Regions from separate parts of the Aquamicrobium segne genome, predicted to be linked through region 3. Evidence: riboswitches for the same ligand, from Rfam matches in the RefSeq annotation. Region 3 holds a riboswitch; each other region holds the start of a gene.
The links. Region 3 has a riboswitch for thiamine pyrophosphate ahead of ACFPLB_RS03300 (ABC transporter permease). Riboswitches for the same ligand answer to the same signal wherever they lie in the genome.
Positions count from the first base shown of each region.

Region 1: it holds a riboswitch for thiamine pyrophosphate, as region 3 does, so the genes downstream of both, thiB (thiamine ABC transporter substrate binding subunit) here and ACFPLB_RS03300 (ABC transporter permease) in region 3, are expected to answer to the same signal.
Region 2: it holds a riboswitch for thiamine pyrophosphate, as region 3 does, so the genes downstream of both, thiD (bifunctional hydroxymethylpyrimidine kinase/phosphomethylpyrimidine kinase) here and ACFPLB_RS03300 (ABC transporter permease) in region 3, are expected to answer to the same signal.

Region 1 is NZ_JBHSLL010000050.1:24,676-30,551, reverse strand. It holds gene ACFPLB_RS13355 (hypothetical protein) at 1-31, shown strand, start outside; gene ACFPLB_RS13350 (ABC-F family ATP-binding cassette domain-containing protein) at 47-1,864, opposite strand; gene ACFPLB_RS13345 (thiamine diphosphokinase) at 1,866-2,510, opposite strand; TPP riboswitch at 2,596-2,712, shown strand; gene thiB (thiamine ABC transporter substrate binding subunit) at 2,756-3,751, shown strand; gene thiP (thiamine/thiamine pyrophosphate ABC transporter permease) at 3,727-5,394, shown strand; gene thiQ (thiamine ABC transporter ATP-binding protein) at 5,391-5,876, shown strand, end outside.
Region 2 is NZ_JBHSLL010000052.1:5,816-11,691, forward strand. It holds gene ACFPLB_RS14080 (universal stress protein) at 1-669, shown strand, start outside; gene ACFPLB_RS14085 (mechanosensitive ion channel family protein) at 797-2,041, shown strand; TPP riboswitch at 2,599-2,704, shown strand; gene thiD (bifunctional hydroxymethylpyrimidine kinase/phosphomethylpyrimidine kinase) at 2,726-3,559, shown strand; gene ACFPLB_RS14095 (FAD-dependent oxidoreductase) at 3,564-4,541, shown strand; gene thiS (sulfur carrier protein ThiS) at 4,538-4,732, shown strand; gene ACFPLB_RS14105 (thiazole synthase) at 4,736-5,500, shown strand; gene ACFPLB_RS14110 (thiamine phosphate synthase) at 5,497-5,876, shown strand, end outside.
Region 3 is NZ_JBHSLL010000012.1:25,140-31,015, forward strand. It holds gene ACFPLB_RS03275 (thiamine phosphate synthase) at 1-495, opposite strand, end outside; gene ACFPLB_RS03280 (thiazole synthase) at 492-1,256, opposite strand; gene thiS (sulfur carrier protein ThiS) at 1,261-1,458, opposite strand; gene ACFPLB_RS03290 (FAD-dependent oxidoreductase) at 1,442-2,431, opposite strand; gene thiD (bifunctional hydroxymethylpyrimidine kinase/phosphomethylpyrimidine kinase) at 2,428-3,243, opposite strand; TPP riboswitch at 3,318-3,421, opposite strand; TPP riboswitch at 3,606-3,708, shown strand; gene ACFPLB_RS03300 (ABC transporter permease) at 3,904-4,683, shown strand; gene ACFPLB_RS03305 (ABC transporter substrate-binding protein) at 4,709-5,632, shown strand; gene ACFPLB_RS03310 (VpsF family polysaccharide biosynthesis protein) at 5,773-5,876, shown strand, end outside.

The DNA of each region.
Region 1 (5,876 bases), on a different contig from region 3:
CAAGGCCTGGCAGGAAAAGACGGCAGAGTGAAATGACAGCCGAGGATCAGGCTTCGAGTTCCTCACGCAGCATTTCCAGTTCCAGCCACTCTTCCTCAAAGGCGGCAAGATCCGTCCGCTCCTTGTCGAGCGCCGCAATGGTCTTTTGAAAGCCTGCCGGATCACGCTCGTAAAAATTAGGATCGGCGATTTTGTCTTCCAGCCGATTGATTGCCTCTGTTGCCGCCTCGATCTTTTTGGGCAGGTTTTCCAGCGCAAATTTCTGCTTGAAAGACAGTTTTCTGGATATGGCCTTGCCTGGCTCTGGCTGTTTTCCAGCCGATTTTTCCTCATCTGCGACAGTGCGTGAGCGTTGCTTGCGATCTTCCAGCTTAGAGGCCCCGCGCTGCGCCAGCATGTCGGAATACCCCCCGGCATATTCGATCCAGCGCCCCTCACCATCGGGCACAATCACGCTGGTGACAGTGCGGTCAAGAAAATCGCGGTCATGGCTGACAAGAATGACCGTACCAGCAAAGCCCGCCACCAGTTCCTGCAACAATTCCAGCGTTTCCATGTCAAGATCATTGGTCGGCTCGTCCAGCACCAGAAGATTGGCAGGGCGCGACAACACCCGCGCCAGCAGCAAACGGGCGCGTTCACCGCCCGACAATTTGTGCACCGGCGTGCGTGCCTGCTCCGGCCTGAACAGAAAATCCTTCATATAGGACGCGACATGGCGCTGCTCGCCATTGACGATCAGGCTCTCGCCCCGCCCATCGGTCAGATAATGGGCCAATGTCTCATTCGGGTCAGCCGCCTCACGTTTCTGGTCAAGCGTGGCGATCTCCAGATTGACCCCAAGCCGCACAGTGCCGGAATCGGGCGCAAGCTCACCCGTCAGCATTTTCAAAAGCGTGGTCTTGCCAGCCCCGTTAGGCCCGACCAGTCCGATGCGGTCACCTCGCTGGATGCGGGTGGAGAAATCACTGACCACATTAAGATCGCCAAAGCTCTTGGCGATGGATTTTGCCTCAATCACCAGCCTGCCGGATTCGGCAGCGTCACTGGCAACCATGGTTGCAGTTCCTTCCGCCCCCCTGTGGCTGCGATGGCGCTGGCGCAGCGCCTGCAATTCACCAAGGCGGCGCACATTGCGCTTGCGCCGGGCGGTCACACCATAGCGCAGCCAGTGCTCTTCACGCACGATCTGACGGCCAAGCTTGTGCTGTTCGCGCTCTTCTTCCTCCAAAATCTTGTCACGCCATTCCTCAAAATGCGCAAAACCCCGATCAAGGCGGCGGGTCTGGCCGCGATCCAGCCAGATAGTGGCGCGTGACACCCGCTCCAGAAAACGGCGATCATGCGAAATCACCACCAGCGCCGAAGATGAACGGATCAGTTCTTCTTCCAGCCATTCGATAACATTCAGATCCAGATGGTTGGTCGGCTCATCCAGCAACAAGATATCAGGCTCAGGCGCCATGACGCGGGCAAGGGCAGCGCGGCGCGCCTCACCACCCGAAAGCTCGGCCGGATTTTCTTCACCGGTCAGGCCCAGATGCTCCAGAAGATAGGTGGCGCGATATGGATCATCGGCAGGCCCAAGCCCCGCCTCGACATAGCCACGCACCGTGGCAAAACCTTCCATGTCAGGCGCTTGCGGCAGATAGCGAATGGTGGCGGTCGGCTGACGGAAAATCTCGCCATCCTGCGCTTCGGCAAGCCCGGCTGCAATCTTCAGTAATGTCGATTTGCCTGATCCATTGCGCCCCACGAGCGCGATGCGGTCGCCCGGACCAACGGCAAAATCAGCGCCATCAAGCAGCGGCGTGCCGCCAAAGCTAAGGTAAACACCGGCAAGGTTGAGAAGCGGCGGGGCCATATCAGCCTCCCTGTTCAGGCAATGGATGGGCAAGCAGCATGGCGCAGCCCTGCTCCAGTTCAATGGTCAACTGGCTCAAAACCTCATTCGACATGGTCAGTGATGAGCCAAACGGCACATTGACTGCCGCCAGTTCCCATTTGGCGCCGCGCACACTAAGGCCGGCAAGGTCTGAAAAGCCAAGGATCGAAAACAACGTGCCTTTGGCATAGTCAAATGTCGAACACCCGCGCGACAAGGGTCGGCCCTCCTGTGTGCCGCTGGTCAGCAACACATCGATGCCTTTTTCAGCCAGCCGCAAGCCCAGCGCCAGATGCAAAAAGGCGTGATCGGTACGCGCACCGCCAAAGGCGCCTGCCAGAACCAGCCGGATCGCCCCCTTTTCCAGCGCAATTTCAACGGCCAGTTCCCCATCCGTGCTGTCCTTATCCACGGGAAAGCTGCGTTTGGGCACTGAATTTAGATGTGGTGGCAATAATGCGGGTGCAGAATCAAAATCCCCCACCCAAAGTTCGGGCACAAGGCCAAGGGTGTGCGCATGTTGAATGCCGGAATCGGCGGCAATAATGCGGCTTCCCGCAATCTGGCGATCAAGTGCAGGGGTGCGGACAAGTTCTCCACCCAGAAGGATTGTATATTGGCTCATGATCCAAGCCCCTTAGCAGTCCCATCACTGGAACGAAAGATGCAGCAATGCTCTTGCTTGCCTGAAGCGGGCAACCTATCTGTAAAACGCTCTAACGGGGTGCCGGACGCAATCATTTGCGGCCCGGCTGAGAGGCGTCACACGCCAACCCGCTGAACCTGATCCGGTTTGCACCGGCGGAGGGATTAGAAGCTGCCGGACAGTCGGTGCCTCAGCCCCTTCAAAACCACCTTAAGGAGGCGTTGATGCGCACAGTTTTATTATCCATCCTGTCCGCCACATTGCTGGCGACAACTCCGGCCGCAGCGCAAGACAAGCTCACCATCTACACTTATGACAGTTTTACCGCTGAGTGGGGTCCCGGCCCGCAGGTGAAGAAAAATTTTGAAGCTGAATGTGGCTGCGAGGTTGATTTCATTTCGGTGGCCGATGGCGTTGCCCTGCTCAACCGGCTCAAACTTGAAGGGACCTCCACCAAAGCCGACATTGTGCTCGGTCTCGACACCAATCTTGTGGCGGAAGCGCAAGCGACCAATTTGTTTGCGCCCCATGGCCTGACGATGGAAACAAACATTCCCGGCGGCTGGTCTGATGCAACTTTTTTACCTTACGACTATGGTTATTTCGCCGTGGTCTATGACACGCAAGAACTGCCCGTCCCGCCTGCCAGCATGAAAGAACTGGTTGAAGGCGACCCGGCACAAAAAATCATCATTCAGGACCCGCGCACCTCAACGCCGGGGCTGGGGTTGCTTTTGTGGGTACGCGCCATCTATGGCGATGAGGCAGATGCGGCATGGGAAAAGCTGAAAACCCGCATATTGACGGTAACGCCCGGCTGGAGTGAGGCTTACGGGCTGTTCACCAAGAGCGAAGCGCCAATGGTTTTGTCTTACACCACCTCGCCTGCCTATCACATGATTGCCGACAAGTCCGACCGCTATCAGGCGGCCGGTTTTTCCGATGGCCATTATCTTCAGGTCGAGGTCGCGGGCATGACCCTGACCGGCGCCAAAAATCCGCTGGCACAACAGTTTCTTGCCTTCATGACCGGACCGGGCTTTCAGGATACGGTATCGCAAACCCAGTGGATGTATCCGGCGGGAAAAACCAGCACACCGCTTGACCCCACCTTTGACCGTCTGGTGAAACCGGCCAAAACCTTGCAATTTACCCCTCGGGAAGTAGCCGACAATCGCAAAGCCTGGGTCGATGAATGGCTGGGCGTGATGAGCAGGTAGCCAGCTTGGCCAGCAAAATCTCGTCCATAACAGGCAATCCGCGCATTCTTGCCGGGCTTGTCGCACTTGCCGCAATTTCAACGCTGATTGGCGGGGCTTTTGCCGGTCTGGCGCTTGAGGGTGTGCAGGATTTTTCAGGCGCGCTTGCTGCCTTTGATCCCTATATGATCAGGGTTGCCCGCTTCACATTGTGGCAGGCGCTCCTTTCCACCCTGCTATCGATTGCGCCTGCCCTGCTGGTGGCGCGGGCCTTGACGCGCTTTCCCGATTTTCCGGGGCGCGGGCTGATCCTGCAACTTTTTGCCGTGCCTCTGGCGCTGCCCTCCCTTGTCGCAGCCCTTGGCGTGCTCGCCCTTTATGGTCGTTCCGGTTATTTTGCCGGGCTTTTTTCAACATTCAGCGCTGGAGAATGGCCGGGCATATATGGACTTTCCGGCATTCTGGTTGCCCATGTGTTTTTCAACCTGCCACTGGCCACACGTCTGTTTGTCGAAGCATTACAAACCGTTCCCACAGATCAATGGCGGCTGGCCAGCCAGCTTGGCATGGGTGCTTTTGCCAGTTTCCGGCTGATTGAATGGCCAAGGCTGCGGCAGGCGCTGCCGGGTATTGCCGGGCTGGTGTTCATGCTGTGCATCACCTCATTCACCATCGTGTTGACACTGGGCGGCGGCCCGCGCGCCACCACGCTGGAAGTGGCGATCTATCAGGCATTGCGCTTTGATTTCGACCCGGCCCGGGCCGTTGTGCTGACCGCATTGCAGGTGGCCCTGACGCTTGCCATCGTCTTTGTGCTGGCAAGGCTGGGCACCAATACACAGGCGCAAATCAATCTTTCCGTTGCCCCGCGCCGTTTTATTGTCACGGCAACCAGCGAAACAGTCTTCAACAGCGTCCTGATCCTGCTGGCGGTGCTGTTTGTTGCCGGGCCAATGGCGGCCATGGTGGCGGCTGGCTTGCAAGCAGATCTTGGCCGTCTTGTCATGGACCCTGCCGTGCAACGCGCAACCCTTACCAGCCTTGTTCTGGCCATGCTGTCCGCACTGCTGGCGGCCAGCCTGTCCCTGGCGCTGGTAATGGCTCGACAGGCGCTGGAACACCCTGCCCATGCGCGCCACCCATTGCTGCACTATGCCACCGATACAGGTGCCAGCTTCGTGCTGGTGGTGCCGCCCATTGTCATTGGCGCTGGCTGGTTCATCCTGCTGCGCCATGTGGCTGATGTGTTTGCGCTTGCCCCGATACTGGTCATCACCGTCAATGCGGTGATGGCCATGCCCTTTGCCATCCGAGCCATCCGCCCTGCCCATGATGCGGCAAGTGCGCGCCATGAGCGTTTATGTGCCCAGCTTGGCATTGCTGGCTGGGTGCGGTTTCGGCTGATCGACTGGCCGGTGCTGCGCCGGCCAATGACGACGGCTGCGGCTTTTGCCATGGCGCTGTCACTGGGCGATCTTGGTGTGATTGCACTTTTCGGCTCAGATGCGGTGCAGACCCTGCCCTATCTTTTATTGCAGCGCATGGGCAGTTACCGCACCAGCGATGCGGCAGGGCTGGCGCTCATTCTGGGGCTGGCCTGTCTGGCGCTCATGTTTATGTCTGCCAGGCTGGCGCCCGCCTGGCAAAGGGAAAAACGGCCATGAAATCTTCTGCCTCCTCTCCCGCTGAAGTGCAGCTGGACAAGGTGATTTTCAGCTATGGCGAGGGTGTATTTTCATTTGACGTCACCTGTCGGGCAGGCCATGTCACCGCCATTATGGGGCCGAGCGGATCAGGCAAATCCACGCTGCTCAATCTTGTTGCCGGTTTTGAAAAGCCTGCTTCCGGTCATATTCTGATCGGGAACAGGAATGTCACCCATGACAGTCCGGCCCGGCGGCCGGTCTCGATGGTGTTTCAGGAAAACAACCTGTTTGCGCATCTGAATGTCGAGCAAAATGTCGGGCTGGGTCGCTCCCCTTCCCTGCGCCTGACCAAGGCAGACCATGCTGCAATCATTGACGCGCTGGCGCGCACCGGACTGGAGGCCAAGAACAAGCGGCTGCCCGGCGAACTTTCAGGCGGCGAGCGCCAGCGGGTGGCGCTGGCGCGGGTTCTGGTGCGTGAGCGCCCCGTGCTGCTGCTG
Region 2 (5,876 bases), on a different contig from region 3:
TCTATCTGGATTGCGCAGGAGACGGACCGTATTGAGACACGGTCCGGCCAGATCGCCCAGGTCGTCCAGCAAAGAGCGCGCGAACTCGGCGTGCCTATCGACGTCGAACATGCGCATTCACCGTTCGACGGCCGGTATTCTCGTTTCATTGCGTTGGCACGCCTGCATGACCTGACAGTGCTGCAAGCCCCTGACCCATCTGATTCCAGCAGGGCCCGCACAGCGATCGAGCATGCGCTGTTCGATTCGGGTCGTCCGGTGCTGATCACCCCGGACGACAAATTTGAAACTCCCCGGAGGGTGATGATCGCATGGGATGGAAGTGCCGAGGCGGCGCGTGCGGTTCGGGATGGGCTGGATTTGTTTCTCGGGGCAGATCATGTCGCAATCGCCACCGTTATTGATACGAAAGGGTCAGAGGGACTTCGGTCCGCCGACGAACTCGTGACGTATTTATCTCGATATGGGATCGGGTCGGAGATATCTGTTATTGCCGCTGTCCCGGGCGAGGACGAAGGGTTCCCTATTCGCCAATTTGTCACTGACCAGCAGGTAGACCTACTTGTCATGGGCGCTTTTGTACACTCGCGGTTGCGCCAGGCAATCCTCGGAGGAATGACGCGCTCTCTGTTGGAGAATTGTCCGGTCCCCATTCTTATGTCGCATTAGATCGATATGTCAGAAGGTGCCAAAATATATCCTTGGTTGTTCGTGCTCCGTCAACAACACGCTTCCATTTAAATCTGATCCGGTAAGCGATGATACTACGAGAATTATTTAGTTTGCCATGAAAACTATCGACTTGTTTTTTCAAAGCCACTCTTGGCTTTCTTCATTCGCGCTGCTGGCTGTTCTCGTCTTGGCTGCCTTTGCGGCGAATTTCCTGGTCAAAGCGGTGTTGCTACGTGTTCTGAAGCGCATCCTGGCGAAAACCGCCTATGGTCGGGACAAGGAACTTCGCCGCCACAGTGTCATTGAACGATTGGCCAACATCATTCCCGCTCTGCTCATCGCAGGCGGTATCGCCTTTGTGCCAGATTTGCCGGACGCTGTTGTGGCCATCGTCCGAAATGTTGCCAGTGCGTTCATTATCCTGACAGTGGCGCTGGCGATAGCATCCGCAGTAAATATTATTGACACTGTGTATCATCGTAGCCCTCAAGGCAGGTTGAAGCCGATCAAGGGGTACATTCAGGTCGCAAAAATTGCGATCTACATCCTTGCAACAATTCTGATTATCGCGGTTGTCACAGACCGCTCTCCAATACTCCTTCTGTCTGGTCTTGGCGCGATAACCGCAGTGCTCATACTTATCTTTCAGGACACTCTCCTGTCACTGGTTGCCGGAATTCAAATCTCTTCCACCGACATGGTGCGGGTGGGAGACTGGATCGAGATGCCGAGTCTGGATGTCAATGGCAACATTCTCGAAATAGCGCTTCACACGGTAACGGTGCAGAATTTTGACAAGACCATAACCACACTTCCCATCCGCAAACTGGTGACAGAGCCGTTCAAGAACTGGCGAGGCATGCAGGAATCAGGCGGACGACGAATCAAGCGTTCACTCAATCTGGAGCAGACCAGCATTCGCTTTCTCGACCAGGCCGATCTGGAAAGGCTCGTCTCCTTTGCGCCACTGGAAGAGTATTTAACGAATAAGTGCGAAGAGTTGGATGAGTGGAACTCCAGGCTGGGTACGCGCGCGCAAGTGCCGGCGAACACGCGCCGTGTCACGAATATCGGTACATTCCGTGCCTATGTTGATGCATATTTGCGCAATCATTCCAGGGTACATAAGAATATGACCGTAATGGTGCGACAACTCGAGCCAGGTCCTGAAGGGCTGCCGCTGGAGCTTTATTGTTTTGCTAACACGATCGCGTGGGTGGAATATGAAGGGATCCAGGCAGACATATTTGACCATCTGCTCGCACTCCTCCCGGAGTTTGGCTTATCCGTTTTCCAGAACCCAAGTGGCACCGATATTCGTTCCTGGTCACGAACCAAGCCAGTCGACAGGACGCATGTGATGAATTGACGAGAGAAACTGATAACGGCCACCAGCTGGATGCCCGCAAAACCTCGGCGGTAGAGCTGCTTATCCCAAAATGACACGGACACAACGGCGTCGTTTGGAGAACAAGAGGGATTCAACGAGCACCCGTTATACCAACGGTCAATATGATTGACCGTTGGAGCGCGCGACCGCGCGCCGCGCCCGCTGGCGCGAAAGCCAAGCGGCCCGGATGGGCCGCGCCGGCGATTGAGGCGTCCTGGATGGGGCAACATCCAGGACCTTTGGTATTACGCCTCGCAAAATTCGTAGAAGGATTTTGCGGGTGCCCAGCTCAGGGATGTATTAAAAGGCAGGTCTTGTTGCAGTTTAAGCGATGTCACTCAAGGTCGGCTCGACTGATTAAGGCAAATAATTGGCCGTACACTACATGTAAAGATGAGATGTCTATAGCAACTTCAAGAAAATAAGACTGATATGCGCAATTAACGATAGAGGTATTCATAAAGGAAAATTACTGGAATATCTCTGATATTTTTACGCCCCTTGCCATTCGCAAATTTCTCCAATAGTGTGTGCATACATACTCGTTGGGGTGCCCTGAGTGATCCGGGCTGAGAGGCGTCAAGCCGACCCATCGAACCTGATCCGGGTAATGCCGGCGGAGGGAACGGGTAGTTAAACGATGCGCGGCAATTTTGCCGGGCAATGCCCCCGTACCAATCCGTCGGTCTAAGTGGGGGCGACGTGACAGCAATCGCATTGACCAAAGCGGGATCCGACAGCGGCGGAGGGGCGGGCATTCAAGCCGACCTCAAGACGTTCTCGGCGCTAGGCGTTTATGGTGCCAGTGTTTTAACCACGATTACGGCCCAGAACACCGTTGCGGTAACGGCGATTGAAGCCATGCCCTCATCGCTTGTGCGTGCGCAAATCGAGACGGTCTTCGAAGATCTGGCGGTTGCAGCTGTCAAGATCGGCATGCTCGGCCAGCCCGAGCTGATCCGCACAGTCGCGGAAAGCCTGCGCGACTGCGACCTGCCTATAGTGCTTGATCCGGTTATGGTTGCCAAATCCGGTGACCGATTGCTTGAAGCGGAAGCCATTGCGGCGTTGCAGTCGGAATTGCTGCCAATAGCCTCAATCCTGACACCGAATCTGCCTGAAGCTGCCGAAATCCTTGATAGCTCAATTGCCGGAGATCCGACAGAAATGGAGGCGCAGGGCCGGGCGCTGTTGGTACTCGGGCCGAAATGGGTGCTGATGAAGGGTGGCCATGCTGCAGGTCCGATCTGTACCGATATATTAATCGGACCGAAGCTTCATTCCCTGACCGCGATGCGCAACCCTACATCCAATACGCATGGCACAGGCTGCACGCTGTCAGCCGCTATCGCAGCGGGTCTGGCGCAGGGTTTGGATGTGCCTGATGCAGTTATTGGTGCGCATAGTTATTTGCAAAGTGCAATTGCCGCCGCTGACCAGTTGGAAATAGGCTCGGGCCACGGTCCCGTGCATCACTTCTATGCGCAATGGAAGTGACGAGATGATCCGTATTCTTGGAGCGGGAGTCATGGGGCTGGTGGTCGCAACCGAACTGACCTCACGCGGCTATAGTGTTGAAGTCGTCGACCCCGAACGCAGTCCCGGCCCTCATGCTTGTTCGTGGTGGGCAGGCGGCATGCTGGCCCCTTGGTGTGAGCGCGAGTCATCTGAGGAGCCAGTCGAGCGGCATGGGGTCACCGCTATTGATTGGTGGGAGCGGAATACCGGTTGCGTCAGTCATAACGGCACACTCGTGTTAGCGTTGTCCCGCGACCGCGGTGAGTTGATGCGCTTTGCCCGGCGCACGCACGGACATCGTCTGTTGAACGAACCCGACATTGCAGCACTAGAAATAGATCTGGCTGGACGCTCCAAAGCAGCATTGTTTTATGAAAGGGAGGCGCACCTCTCTCCGCGAGACGCCTTGCGTCAACTGCAGCAGAATTTGGAAGCAAAAGGCGTGCCATTTTACCGTGAGCCTCCTGCGACTATCCCGGATCTGATCATTGATGCGCGCGGCCTTGCCGCGCGAGACAAGTTGCATGATCTGCGCGGCGTGCGCGGCGAGATGCTAGTTCTACGTTGCACTGATCTGACGCTGTCGCGCCCGGTACGGCTGCTGCATCCTCGAAATCCTATCTATATCGTCCCACGTGGAGATGGAATCTTCATGGTGGGCGCGACGATGATCGAAAGTGATCGACGTGGCGTAGTTTCCGTCCGCTCGATGCTGGAACTTCTGACAGCGGCGTATGCCTTGCATCCGGCTTTTGGTGAAGCCGAAGTACTGGAAACCGGCGCTGATGCCCGTCCAGCCTTTCCAGATAATCTGCCGCGGTTGCGGCGCCATGGCGACACACTGTTTGTGAACGGTCTTTATCGCCATGGTTTTCTTCTGTCACCTGCCGTTGCCACGATGGTCGCGGAACACCTCGAAACCGGCACTATCCCAGAGTTTATGGAGGCTGATCGGATATGAATATCACTCTCAACGGGGAACCTCGCAAAACCACTGCTACGACACTCGCCGGTCTGCTGACGGAGAACGGCTTTGACGGCAAGGTTGCGACCGCGCGCAATGGTGATTTCGTGCCTGCCGGACACCGCGCCACGACCCAGATCTTTGATGGCGACTGCATTGAGGTCGTCGCTCCTATGCAGGGAGGCTAATCAATGCCGCGCTTTTACGGGGTTGAAGTGGACAGCGCCTTGATGCTGGGCACGGCTCGCTATGCTTCACCGTCTATACTTGCCGATGCCTTTCGCGCCTCGGGCGCTGATGTTGCTACTGTCAGCCTGCGGCGAGAACAAGGTGGCGGGCAAGCCTTCTGGCAGTTGATCAGCGAGTTGGACGTTCACATCCTGCCCAACACTGCGGGCTGCCATACCGTCAAAGAGGCAGTCACTACCGCCCACATGGCGCGCGAGGTGTTTGATACCAGGTGGATTAAACTGGAGGTAATCGGCAATGCAGATACGCTGCAGCCCGATGTGTTCGGACTGGTTGAGGCAGCGCGGATCCTGGCCGACGATGGCTTCGAGGTCTTTCCTTATTGCACCGAGGATCTGATTGTATGCGATCGGCTGCTTGACGCAGGCTGTCAGATACTGATGCCGTGGGGAGCGCCGATTGGGTCGGGGCTGGGGATCAGCAATGTACGGGCAATGCGCAGCCTTCGAGCGCATTTCCCTGATGTTCCGATGGTCATTGATGCCGGAATCGGTCTGCCTTCACATGCCGCACAGGCAATGGAGTTGGGCTTTGATGCTGTGCTGCTGAATACGGCCGTATCCAAGGCAGGTGATCCGGTTGCTATGGCGCAAGCGATGGCACTGGCTGTTCAGGCCGGGCGCGCGGCATTCATCGCCGAGCCAATAGAGCCGATTGATATGGCCGTACCTTCAACCCCGGTCATCGGCAAGGCGTTTCTGACATGAGATTGCCGCGCTTTTATCCGATTTTTGATTCATCCGAGTGGTTGGAGAGGATGCTACCGCTTGGTGTGAAGCTTGTGCAACTGAGGGTCAAGGAGCGATCGAAGGCAGAAACCCGCGCCGAGATTCGCTATGCACAAATTCTGTGCCGGGAATATGGTGCAACTCTCGTTGTCAATGATTACTGGCGCATAGCCATTGATGAAGGCTGCGACTGGATTCACTTGGGTCAGGAGGATCTGGACACGGCCGATCTGGGCGCCATCCGTGCGGCCGGACTGAAGCTCGGTGTCTCGACACATGATGAGGATGAGTTGGCTCGGGCGATGGCCCTGCGCCCGGATTACATAGCGCTGGGCCCGATCTGGCCGACGATCCT
Region 3 (5,876 bases):
CTGCACTGCGCGTTCCGGGGTCAGGCCGCCAATGGCGATCAGCGGAATATTGCCGATCAGCCGTTTCCATTCACTGACACGCTCCAGCCCCTGCTGCTGCCATTTCATCTTTTTCAAAATTGTCGGCCAGACAGGCCCAAGCGCGATATAATCAGGGCTTAGCGCCAGCGCACGATCGAGTTCAGCATGGTCATGGGTGGAGACGCCAAGCCGCAATCCGGCCTTTCTGATTGCAGAAATATCGGCAGTGTCCAGATCCTCCTGGCCCAGATGTATGAAGTCGCAGCCAAGCTCAATCGCCAATTGCCAGTGATCATTGACGATGAGTTGCGCTCCATGCTCTGAGCAAAGCTCGCGTGAGCGGATCAGCAGTTCGTGCAGTTTTTTGGGGGGCGTATCCTTGATACGGATCTGCACCAGCTTGATTCCCAGGGGCAACAGCCGGGCAAGCCAGTCTGGATGGTCGAAGATGGGATAAAATTTGGGAAGCTTCATTGTAGGACTGCCATGCCGATAAGAGGGGTTGAAGGGGCAGCCATATCGCGCCGCTCTATGGGACTGGCGTTAAAGGCAGACTGGCCGGCCTCTATCGCCTGCGCCATCGCACGCGCCATGGCAACGGGGTCGCCAGCCTTGGCGACAGCCGTATTCAAGAGCACTGCATCATAGCCAAGTTCCATTGCCTGTGCCGCATGGGATGGCAGGCCAATTCCTGCATCCACGACCAGCGGCACATCCGGAAAATGCGCCCGAAGCGAGCGCAGCCCATAAGGGTTGTTCAGCCCTCGGCCCGAGCCGATGGGCGAGCCCCAGGGCATCAGCACCTGACAGCCCGCATCCAGCAAACGTCCACAGACGGACAGATCCTCTGTACAATAGGGAAAGATCTGAAAACCGTCTTCGGACAGGATGCGTGTGGCCTCAACAAGGGCGACAACGTCGGGTTGAAGCGTATCATGATCGCGGATGACTTCCAGTTTGAGCCATGCCGTATCAAAAACTTCCCGCGCCATATGGGCTGTGGTTACGGCCTCTTTGACCGAATGACACCCGGCGGTATTGGGTAAAACCGTCACGCCAAGATCGCGGATCAGCGCATGAAAAGCCTGACCCTGACCACCTTCGCGGCGCAGTGAAACGGTTGCGATGCCAGCTTTGGATGCTTCAAACGCCTGGGCCATGATTTTGGGTGAAGGATATTGTGCAGTGCCCAGCATCAGCGCACTGTCAAATTTCTTGCCGTAAAAGACAGGCATTTTATCATCCTCCCTGCATGGCGGATAAAATTTCAAGCGTGTCGCCCTCTGTCAGGCTTGCTGTGCTGCGCTGCGGGGCTGGCAGAAACTCGCCATTTAATGCGGTGGCGACACGGGCTGTTTCCAGGCCGATTTCGACAAGCACATCAGCGACTGTCAAAGCCTTAATGTTCCGCTTTTCTCCATTAAGGATTATGTTCATCCATCAACTCCGGTATCTGGCCTGTCATGATATGATCAGCAGCCATGCGCGCCACGGCAGGGGCCAGAAGATAGCCGTGACGGTAAAGGCCGTTGGCAAAAAGCCTGCTGCCGCGGCGGCGCAGATGCGGCAGGTTGTCGGGAAATGCGGGGCGCGCATCCGCACCCATCTCAAGAATTTCAGCCTCGGCAAAGGCCGGGTGAAGCGCATAGGCAGCCGATAGCATCTCAATGGCGGCGCGTGCGGTGACGCAGGTTTTTGCGCCGGTCTCCAGCATGGTTGCTCCCAGCATATAGACGCCATCGCCACGCGGAACGATATAGAGTGGAATGCGCGGATGCAGCAGACGAATGGTGCGGGTAAGCTGTAATTCGGGACAGCGGATGACCAGCATTTCACCCCGCACGCCGCGCAGATCGACAAGCCTGTCGCGGGCTGCAAAGCCACGAGCATCGACGACCAGCCCTGTGGATATATCGAGGGCCGCTTCGGTCTGGATCAAAACGCCATGGTCTTGCGCTCTTTGTTGCAGCGCGTGCAAGGCCTGCCGGGGCGTAAGGTGAGACTCGCTGCGATAGAACAGGCCCCGTTGAAAGCGCGCTTCAAGTTCGGGTTCCAGTTCAGCAATATCCTTGGCATTGAGCAATTCGTGATTGCGTGTCAGCCGGGCAAAGCGGTCCAGTTCCGTATGGTCACGCGCCAAAGCCAGCACCAGCGTGCCGGTGCGGTGCAGTTTTGCGCCCATGCCCTGCCACCAGCCTGCTGCTTCTTGCCCCAAACGGATGACCGTATCCCCGGCACTTTCTGCTTCGCAGAAGGGGGCGAGCATTCCCCCTGCCCACCAACTGCAACAATGGGCGTCAGGAGGGCCTTGCGGATCGTGGATAACGCACTCGACACCGCGTCGCGTCAGTTCGGCCGCGATGGAGAGCCCCATGACGCCCGCACCAAGGATTGTGATGGGGCCGTTCATGCCTTGCTCCACATGGCATGGAAGTGATGCACTGGCCCGTGGCCGGAACCGACATTCAAATCATCGGCGGCAAGGATGGCGCAATGGAGCCAGTCATGCGCCTGACGGATCGCCTTTGTCATGCTCATGCCGCTGGCAAGCCCCGCAGCAATAGCTGAAGAAAGCGAACAGCCCGTGCCATGGGTGTTTTTCGTATGAATACGGGGGGCGCAGAGAGCCATTTCATCTTCGCCCAGCAACAGATCGGTGCAGGTTTTGCCCGCGGCATGGCCGCCTTTCAGCAGAACATGGCGAGGCCCCAGAGCAAGCAGCGCCTGCCCCTGATTGCGCAGTTCATCATGGGTCTTGGCCTGTTGAATACCAAGAAGATCGGCGGCTTCAGGCAGATTGGGTGTGAGCAGGCTCGCCAGGGGAAGCAGATTTTCCCGCAGTGCGCTTATGGCTTCTGAAGGGAGCAGTACGTCGCCGGATTTGGCAATCATGACCGGGTCCAGCACGATTGGCGTTGAACGCGCTGCCAGATGGTGACGCAGCCTTGCCGCCACTGCTTCAATTGCCTCCACACCGCCAACCATCCCAATCTTGATGGCTGATATGTCGAGATCACTAAAAGCCGCATCGATCTGGGCGGAAATCATGGCTGGAGAGACAGGCTCGATGGCCTCGACACCATGTGTGTTTTGCGCGGTAATTGCAGTGATTACCGATGCACCATAGACGCCAAGTGCTGAAAAACTTTTCAGGTCGGCCTGTATCCCGGCGCCGCCGCTGCTGTCAGATCCTGCAATTGTCAGTGCAATGGCTGGCGCCATCTTCTTCCCTTTCATAGCCCTGGTCGTGGCATGGGAAGGAGGAGATTGCGCGCAATCCTGAAATGAATCCGGATGCTGGCACACTCTACACTTTCCTACGCCGGCATGACCCGGATCAGGTTCAATGGGTCGGTGCGATGCACCTCTCAGCCCGGTTTGGGCACCCCAATGTATGAGTCTTGGCCAGAGCTAAGGCGATATGAACTGGAAAAGCAAGTGGGTATCAGCCGCGCCGATGAACAAGAGCTTGGTCCTCTGCTTCTGGAGAATCTTGCAGCCCGGCGCCTCTTCAATTTCGAGCGGGTCGTCTGGTGCAGGACAGGCGCCTGCTTGACCGGAACAGTTTTGAAGCTATAGTCGCGCTGAATTCCGAGGGGTGCGCCACACGGCGCTGAGACGGCGATGAGCCGGACCCTTGAACCTGATCCGGGTCATGCCGGCGTAGGAACGGAACAAGGGCCATTCATGGCGACCTGATTTCCTCTCTTCGCTCCACCTGGATCTCCGAGTATGGCGAGAGCATTTCTTGTTTTCACAAAAACAGATGAAATGCTCTAAGCTCTTGTTTTAATCGCATTTATGCGATGCCAGATGGTGCCATCTGTGCTCACAAAATGTGCTAGGGGGGATCAAAATGCTACTTCACCTTTCAGGTCGATCATGCAAACGATGCGCTTCCTAGCGGCTCGTGCAGCATTGCCTGTTTTGGGCTTTCTGTTTGCCTTGTGGCAGTCCCTGATCTGGGTTTTTGGGCCGCCGGCCTATATCCTGCCGGCCCCCACAGATGTGCTTGGCGCATTCTTGCGACAGCCGAACTATCTTCTGGCCAATAGCTGGGTAACGCTTGGTGAGATTGTGATGGGGCTGCTTGCAGGAACGCTCCTTGGTGTCCTGATAGCCCTTTGCATGGCCGCTCTGCCGCGTTTTGGCCGCCTGGTCTTGCCCATGGTTCTTGTGCTGCAGGCCTTCCCCGTCTTTGTCATCGCGCCACTTCTGGTGCTGTGGTTTGGCTTTGGAATGGCCTCCAAAGTGGTGATGACCACCCTGATCATCTTCTTTCCTGTAGCTTCTGCCTTTGCCGATGGTTTGCGCCGCATACCTTCGCAGGTCCTTGATGCCGCAGCGACGACCGAGGCAAACCACTGGCAGACGCTGGCTTACATCCGCATCCCGCTTGCCTTGCCCTCGCTCGTCTCAGGCTTGCGCATTGCCGCGCCGCTTGCGCCGCTCGGAGCGGTAATCGGAGAATGGGTGGGCGCATCAGCGGGGCTTGGTTTCGTCATGGTGCAGGCCAATGCACGCATGCAAACAGATATGGTTTTTGCCGCAATGGCAATCATCGCGCTGCTTACCCTGATGCTGCGCAGTGCCATCGACCGGCTTGCACCTCTGCTCACGCCATGGTGCGCAGACCACGACTTTTCCCCATCACAACAATAATGGAAGCGCCATGTTTCGTTCTGCAATCCTTTCTATCCTGATGAGCCTGGTGATCATGAGTAGCGCCCAGGCGCAGGAAAAACTTACAGTCCTGCTCGAATGGTTCGTCAATCCGGACCATGCGCCTTTGGTTGTGGCGCAAGAACTCGGGCTGTTTGAAAAAGCGGGGCTGGACGTTGAGCTTCTTCCCCCTTCAGACCCCTCGATTGTGCCGCGTGCGGTCGCGTCGGGACAGGCGGAAATTGGAATCCACTATCAGCCAAACCTCTACATGGATCATGCTAAGGATGTGCCGCTCATTCGCTTTGGCACGCTTGTGGAGACACCGCTCAACACGCTCACCGTTCTGGCGGATGGGCCGATTTCAAGCATCAAGGATCTGGAAGGCAAGCGCATCGGCTTCTCCGTTTCGGGCTTTGAGGACGCCATGCTCGGCCGCATGCTGGATGAGGCCGGTGTTGACAAGAGCAGCGTGGAACTGATCAACGTCAATTTTGCGCTGTCACCTTCTCTCATCAGCAAGCAAGTCGATGCAACGATAGGCGGCTTCCGAAATTTCGAGTTGACGCAGATGCGCTTGGCTGGCCATGAGGGGCGCGCCTTCTTTCCCGAAGAGCATGGGGTGCCGGTTTATGACGAGTTGATCTTCGTTACCCGCCCTGATCTGGTCAAAGACAGTCGGCTCAAGCGTTTTTTGAAAGCTGTCGAGCAAGGCGCTGTTCATCTCACCAACCATCCGGAAGAGAGCTGGAAGCTTTTTATCCGCGCATATCCTGATCTGGACGATGAGTTGAACCGTCAGGCGTGGCTCGATACTCTGCCCCGGTTTGCAAAAAGGCCCTTTGCTCTGGACTACACACGCTATGAACGGTTCGGCGCTTTTATGGCTGCGAGCGGTCTGATCGAGTCAGCCCCACCCGTCGACCGGATCGCCGTAGAACTGCGATAAAGCCTGCCTGACGTGCAACATGTCCGCTCTGGGACAGATTGCACATTTTATCGATTCGAAACTTTCGCCGGGCTAATATCAAGCAGTTTTTCCATTTGTGGATCAGAGCGAAAAAGAGCGGAATGACGGCAAAGCAGACCATGGGTAGGGTATCGCTGGACCATATGGGGCCAACCAGTGCGAAGGGGCGCGGCCTTGTCGATGCGCTCGTTTTCATGGGTGCAGTTGCGCTGTTTTCCCTTTC